3 regions of the Streptomyces sp. NPDC088747 genome follow, and region 1 is predicted to be linked to each of the others. Evidence: riboswitches for the same ligand, from Rfam matches in the RefSeq annotation. Region 1 holds a riboswitch; each other region holds the start of a gene.
The links. Region 1 has a riboswitch for cobalamin ahead of ACIP79_RS08915 (CbtB-domain containing protein). Riboswitches for the same ligand answer to the same signal wherever they lie in the genome.

Region 1 (2,257 bases):
CCCCAAGCCGTACGTCGCCGTGATGGACGGCATCGTGATGGGCGGCGGCGTCGGCGTCTCCGCGCACGCCGGGGTCCGGATCGTCACCGAGCGCTCGCGGGTCGCCATGCCGGAGACCGGCATCGGCTTCGTGCCGGACGTCGGCGGCACCCGCCTGCTGTCCCGCGCGCCGGGTGAACTCGGCACCCATCTGGCGCTGACCGGAGCCGTCGTGGGCGCCGCCGACGCCCAACTCTGCGGCCTCGCCGACCACTTCGTACCGTCCGAGTCCCTGCCGAAGCTGACGGCGGAACTCGCCCACGCGCCGGTACGGGAGGTCCTGGACCGGTACGCACGTCAGGCGCCGCCCGGTGAACTCGCCGCGTGGCGGCCCTGGATCGACTCCTGCTACGCCGCCGACACCGTCGAGGAGATCGTCGACCGGCTGCTCGCCGACGGTGACCGGGCGGCCAAGGAAGCCGCCGGGACACTGCTCGCGAAGTCGCCCACCGCCCTCAAGGTCACCCTGGCCGCCCTGCGGCGCGCCCGGCACCTCGGTTCGCTGGAGCAGACCCTCGACCAGGAGTACCGCGTCTCCTGCGCGGCCCTCACCGCACCCGACCTGGTGGAGGGCATCCGCGCCCAGGTCATCGACAAGGACCGGGACCCCCGCTGGTCACCGGCCACGCTCGGCGAGGTCACCGACGCGGACGTCGCCCGCTTCTTCGTCCCGCTCGGCGCGCGCGAACTCGGGCTCGGCGGAACCGAGTTCGCGCCGTAGACGCCCTGGTGGGCCTTCCGGCCGAAGGCCGCCCGGCGGAGTGTGCCGGGTCACCGGGCCCGGGAGTGATGGATCACGCCAGGTGGCGCGGTCTTGGCCATGTACCCGCCAGGCGGTACCGTCGGTGCGATATCGACGACGGCAGAACGGAAGCCGGTGGGAACCCGGCACGGTCGCGCCACTGTGAGCCACCCCTTATGCGAGAGGGGGGCAAGTCAGACCCGTAGCCGTCGTCCAGTGCACCACCGAGATGGGACGCGAACTCCCGAGGAGGCCCTGCCATGGCGCAGCATGTCGCCCAGCCGACACCCACCACTCCCGTCGTACCGGCCAAACTGCCGCTCAGGGACATCGCTCCCTGGGCCGTGTTCTTCGGCGTCCTGATGCTGGTCCTGCTGTACTTCGTCGGCGCCGAACAGGGCGCCACCTCCGTCGTCTCCGGCGAGGGAGTCCATGAATGGGTGCACGACGCCCGCCACCTTCTCGGCTTCCCCTGCCACTGACGAAGGACGCGGCGCACCCCATGAACTCCGCAACGGTAAGAAACCTCCTCGTGCGGGGCATGCTCGCCGGCCTCGGCGCCGGCGTGCTCGCCCTGATCGTCGCCTACTTCCTCGGTGAGCCGAGCGTCGACAGCGCGATCGGCTTCGAGGAGTCGCACGCCGCGGGCCACGTGCACGAGGTCGAACTCGTCTCCCGCAGCCTCCAGTCCACCGCCGGTCTGGCCACCGGCGTCCTGATCTACGGCGTCGCCTTCGGCGGCATCGCGGCACTCGCCTTCTGCTTCGCGCTCGGCCGCGTGGGCCGCTTCAGCCCGCGGGCGACCGCGCTGCTGCTGTCCGGCTGCGCGCTGCTCACCGTCTACGTCGTGCCGTTCCTGAAGTACCCGGCCAATCCGCCGGCGGTCGGCGACCACGGCACCATCGCCAAGCGCACCACGCTGTACTTCCTGATGATGGTGCTCGGCGTCCTGTTGGCGGTCGCCGCCACCATCCTGGGCAAGCGGCTCGCGCCCAGACTGGGCACCTGGCACGCCACCGTCGCCGCGGTGGCCGCCTTCGCCCTCGTGATCGGGCTCGCGTACGCGTTCCTGCCCGCCATCAACGAGGTGCCCGCCGACTTCCCGGCCGCCGTGCTGTGGCGGTTCCGCGTCTCCGCGGTGGCCATGCAGATCACCCTGTGGGGCGGATTCGGCCTCGTCTTCGGCGAGTTGGCCGAGCGGCTGCTGAACCCCAGGCCGGCTACGGTCACCGCGGGCCGGCCTGTCGCCGCGCCCCACTAGACCCGATCCACGTCACGAGTGAGGGCCCCCGGACGTCTCCGGGGGCCCTCACTCGTGTTCGCGGTGCCGTCGGCCGGCGCCGCTCAGTTGTCCGGGTCGGGCTCCCGCTCGTCCAGCACCCGTCCCAGCCGCAGGTTCCAGCGGCCCGCGCGTCCGCTGAGCTCCGTCGCCGTCAGCGGTGGCACGTCCAGCCGCCAGAACGCCTCGGTGGGCAG
Region 2 (2,257 bases), on a different contig from region 1:
TCGAGCTCGCCTACAGCCTGCTCTTCACCCTGCCGGGCACCCCCGTGCTGTTCTACGGCGAGGAGATCGGCATGGGCGAGAACCTGGCCGCCGAGGGCAGGCAGGCCGTACGTACGCCCATGCAGTGGACCCCGGAGGAGGGCGCGGGGTTCTCCACCGCCGATCCGACGGCCTTCCCCAACCCGATGGTTGAAGGGGCGTTCGGGCCCCGGAAGGTCAACGTGTACGAGCAGAGCCGCGATCCCGCTTCGCTGCTGAGCCGCATCCGGCTGTTCGTCGAGCGCTACCGGGAGGCGCCCGAACTGGCTTGGGGCGAATACCACTTGGCGGACACGGGGGAGCGCTCCGTGCTGGCCCACGTCAGCCGCACCGGCGACGGGGCGGTGCTGGCCCTGCACAACTTCTCGGGAAGGCAGGTCACCGCACGGCTGCGGCTGCCCGAGGCGGGCCCCGGCGGCAAGCTGACGGATCTCCTCGACGACGGCCACGCCGGACTGACGGTGCCCGACGACGGTCTGCTCCCCGTCGAACTCCCCGCCTACGGATACCGGTGGCTGCGCGTCGGCACCACCGCGGACGACCCGGAAAGGGTGGCTACCGGCTGACAACACCTTCACCGCCGGACGGGCCGACGGCACGGCGAACCTCGGGAGCCGTCGGCCCGACTACGGGTGTCGGGTCGAGCACGGGCGTCGAACCGATCACGGGCGTCGAACCGATCACGGGCGTCGAACCGATCACCGGCGTCGAACCGACCACCGGCGTCGGGTCGATCACGGGCGTCGAACCGATCACCGGCGTCGAACCGATCACCGGCGTCGAACCGACCACCGGCGTCGGGTCGATCACGGGCGTCGAACCGATCACCGTGGTCGGCCCGATCACCCGCGTCGAACCCCTCACCGCCGTCGAACCGACCACCGCCGTCGGACCGACCACCGCCGTCGGACCCACCACCGATGCCGGACCGACCACCACTACCACCGCCGTCGAGTGCGACTCGGCGGCGGTGGAGTGCGTGGCCGGGTCCGGGAAAAGGCAGAGGTCGAGGCCGCCCGGTCGTCGGCTTCGCGCCCCGTGATAGCTTGCCGAGGCCAGTCGAACCCATGTACGTGGGTCAGGGAATCCGGTGCGAATCCGGAACTGACGCGCAGCGGTGAGGGTGACGGGCGGGGCATCGGCCACTGGACCGCGTGAGGTCCGGGAAGGCGCCTCGTCCGGGTGATCCCGAGTCCGAAGACCTGCTGGCGGCCTCCGCGGTCCTCAGAGCGCGGGGGAACTCCGTACGACCGGGCTCCGCGCTTGAGCCCTCGACGCCAAGGGATCGCCTTCCGTGCCTTTCGCACGCCTTGCCCGCCATGCCGCCCTGCTGTCCTCGGGGGCGCTGCTCCTGACCGGCTGCGGATCCGGTTCGTCCGCCACGACGGAAGCCGGTTCCGCCGTCACCCTCGACAACTGCGGGCAGGCGGTACGCGTCGACGCGCCGCCGCGGCGCGCGGTCTCCCTCAACCAGGGGACCACCGAGATCATGCTCTCGCTCGGACTCGCCGACCGGATGGTGGGGACCGCCACCTGGACCGACCCCGTGCTGAAGGGGCTGGAGAAGCAGAACGCCGAGGTCGAGCGGATCTCCGACAACAACCCCTCCTTCGAACGCGTCCTGGACGCCGAACCCGACTTCGTCGCCGCCTCCTTCGTCTCCACGCTCGGCAAGGGCGGGGTGGCGACACGCGAGCAGTTCGAGAAGCTCGGCGTACCGACGTACGTCTCGCCCTCCGACTGCGCCGGCAAGGACAACTCCGGTGACGGGGACGGCTCACGGAAACAGCCGCTCACGATGGACACCGTCTACGGCGAAGTGCGCGACCTCGCCCGGGTGTTCGGGGTGCGAGAGCGCGGTGAGAAGCTCGTCACCTCGCTCAAGAAGCGGGTGAAGACCGCCACGGCCGGGATCGACGCCTCCGACGTCACCCTCCTGTACTGGTTCGCCAACGCCGAGTCGCCCTACATGGCGGGCTGTTGCGGCGCCCCCGGCGCCATCACCCGCACCCTCGGCGCGCACAACGTCTTCGACGACACCCACGACGAATGGCCCCAGATCAACTGGGAGACCGTCGCCGACCGTGACCCCGACGTCCTCGTGATCGGCGATCTGACGCGCAAGTCGCAGACCGCCGAGTCCGCCGCGAAGAAGATCGAGTTCCTGGAGTCCGACCCGGTCACCAGGAACATGTCCGCCGTCAGGCACAAGCGGTAC
Region 3 (2,257 bases), on a different contig from region 1:
TGTCGCCGACCGCGACGGCCCGGCCCGCCCCGTTCAGGACCGGCCGGTGCTCGACCCTTCCCCCGTACGCGAGGGTTCCGCCGAGCCGCACGCCGAGCGACCCCGCGAACGAGGCCTCCACCGGGCCGGCGTTGGGGCTCGGGTGCCGGTCCGCGTCGGCGCGCCAGGCACGCAGGGCGCCGCGCGGATCGCTTCCGGCGGCGGCCGCGAGGAGCGCGGTGAGCCGCGCTCCGGGCCAGCCCGCGAGGTCGTCGAGCCGCGCGGACGCCCAGCCGTAGCGCCGGTATCTGGTGGACCTGTGCCCGACCATCGCGTCCAGGGTGTTGACGGCCCGGAACCCGACAAGACCGGGCACGCCGGCCACCGCACCCCACACCAGAGCCCCCACCACGGCGTCGGAGGTGTTCTCGGCGACCGACTCGACGACCGCCCGCGCGATCCCGTCGGCGTCGAGCGCCTGCGGATCCCGGCCGCACAGATGCGGCAGCCGCTCCCTGGCCACCTCGACGTCACCGGCCGCGAGCGCGCCGCCGATCGCCCGCGCCTCCCGGCCGAGGGAGGTTCCGCCGACGACGGCCCAAGTGGCGGCCGCGGTCAGCGTGATGGAGGCGGTACGGGATTGGCGTACGGAACGGGCGGCGAGCGCCGCGAGCCCGGCGGCACCGCCGGCGCACACGGCCGTGTGCAGCGCGCCCCAGCCGCGGTGGTCCCGCCAGAGCACCCGCTCCACGGCACCCGCGGCCCGCCCGAAAGCGGCGACCGGATGCCCCCGGCGGGGATCGCCGAGCAGCAGGTCACCGAGTAGGCCGGCGGCGGCGCCGTACGCGAAGACGCGATCGGCACGCATGGGTTCAGCCGACCGTCAGGTCGGGCACAGCCGTCTTTCGCAGGTCAAATGGGCAGCCGCGCATGGCGATATGTCCTCACTCAGGGTGTCCGCGCCCTGGTTAGAAGAGACCGGCGGTGAGAGTTCCTGGCTTCCGGGGACTTCACTCCCCGGTGACAGTGGCGGGACCGCGCCGGATTCACACCGGCTTCCTCTCTTGCCGCCGTACTTGGCCCCGGCAGTCCACCACGGCGTTGGAAGACCCGTCAACTTGCCGTTGACCTGCGACGGAGGAGTGTGCTGAGGCCCACACGGGGCCGACCAAGATCACGCCGCTCTCGTGGCCGGGCGCGGGGAAACACACGTATGGGGCGCACCGGGAAGTGCGCCCCATACGTGACTCTTCGCTGTGACGGGCCGTCAGGCCACGATCAGATAGATCCCGTACGCCACCGCCGCCGCGCACGCCGCGAAGCAGGCGTACGCGCCGGTGACCGCGAGGGCGGCGCTGCCGCCCGTGGCCGTCGCGGACTCGCGCTTGGAGAGGCCGACGATGCCCAGGGTGAAGAGGCCCACCAGTGCCACGGTGGCCACCAGGCTGACTCCGAACACGGAGCCGAGTGCTGCCCAGTCGATGTGCATGCTGTTCGTTCCTTAGACCGTGGCCGGAGCGGTGGGCTCCGCGTCCGGGGACGGGATGGTGGCCTTGAGGTCGGCGGGGAGCGGGCCCGCGGGAGGCGGGGAGACCGCGGCGACCGCCGCCGTGACGACGCCCGGGGTCTCGGCGCCGAACTCGTTGACGTTGTCGATGGTCACCGGGCGACGGCGCGACAGGTTCCAGATGATCCCCGCGCCGGCCACCAGGAGCGCACCCGTCAGGGCGACGCCCCAGGTGCCCTGCTTGGTGAGGAACTCCGCACCGGCGCCGACCAGGCCCGCCGCCGGGAGTGTGAGGCCCCAGGCGATGAACATGCGGGTCGCGGTCGACCAGCGGACGACACCGCCCTTGCGGCCGAGGCCCGAACCCATCACCGCGCCGGAGCACGACTGCGTGGTGGAGAGCGAGAAGCCCAGGTGGGAGGAGGCCAGGATGACCGTGGCGGCGCTGGTCTGGGCGGCGAAGCCCTGCGGCGGCGCGAGGTCGGTGAGGCCCTTGCCCATCGTGCGGATGATGCGCCAGCCGCCCAGGTAGGTGCCGAGCGCGATGGCCATACCGGCCGAGACGATGACCCAGGTCGGCGGGTTCGAGTCCGGCGCGATCACGCCGCCGGTGACCAGCGCGAGGGTGATGATGCCCATCGTCTTCTGCGCGTCGTTCGTGCCGTGGGCCAGCGAGACCAGGCCCGCCGAGGCGATCTGGCCGGCGCGGTAGCCCTTGGCCGTAGCCTTCTCGTCGGCGCGGCGGCCGATCCGGTACGTCAGCCGGGTGGC

Region 2: another riboswitch for cobalamin. It lies ahead of ACIP79_RS03970 (ABC transporter substrate-binding protein); the one in region 1 lies ahead of ACIP79_RS08915 (CbtB-domain containing protein).
Region 3: another riboswitch for cobalamin. It lies ahead of ACIP79_RS29665 (cobalamin biosynthesis protein); the one in region 1 lies ahead of ACIP79_RS08915 (CbtB-domain containing protein).

What each region holds. Positions count from the first base shown of each region.
Region 1 is NZ_JBIVKZ010000003.1:121,823-124,079, reverse strand. It holds gene ACIP79_RS08920 (enoyl-CoA hydratase/isomerase family protein) at 1-760, shown strand, start outside; cobalamin riboswitch at 857-1,007, shown strand; gene ACIP79_RS08915 (CbtB-domain containing protein) at 1,042-1,263, shown strand; gene ACIP79_RS08910 (CbtA family protein) at 1,284-2,042, shown strand; gene ACIP79_RS08905 (histidine phosphatase family protein) at 2,126-2,257, opposite strand, start outside.
Region 2 is NZ_JBIVKZ010000001.1:801,376-803,632, reverse strand. It holds gene ACIP79_RS03980 (alpha-amylase family protein) at 1-605, shown strand, start outside; gene ACIP79_RS03975 (hypothetical protein) at 595-975, opposite strand; cobalamin riboswitch at 1,079-1,264, shown strand; gene ACIP79_RS03970 (ABC transporter substrate-binding protein) at 1,334-2,257, shown strand, end outside.
Region 3 is NZ_JBIVKZ010000014.1:221,543-223,799, forward strand. It holds gene ACIP79_RS29665 (cobalamin biosynthesis protein) at 1-847, opposite strand, end outside; cobalamin riboswitch at 947-1,090, opposite strand; gene ACIP79_RS29670 (hypothetical protein) at 1,247-1,468, opposite strand; gene ACIP79_RS29675 (anion permease) at 1,481-2,257, opposite strand, start outside.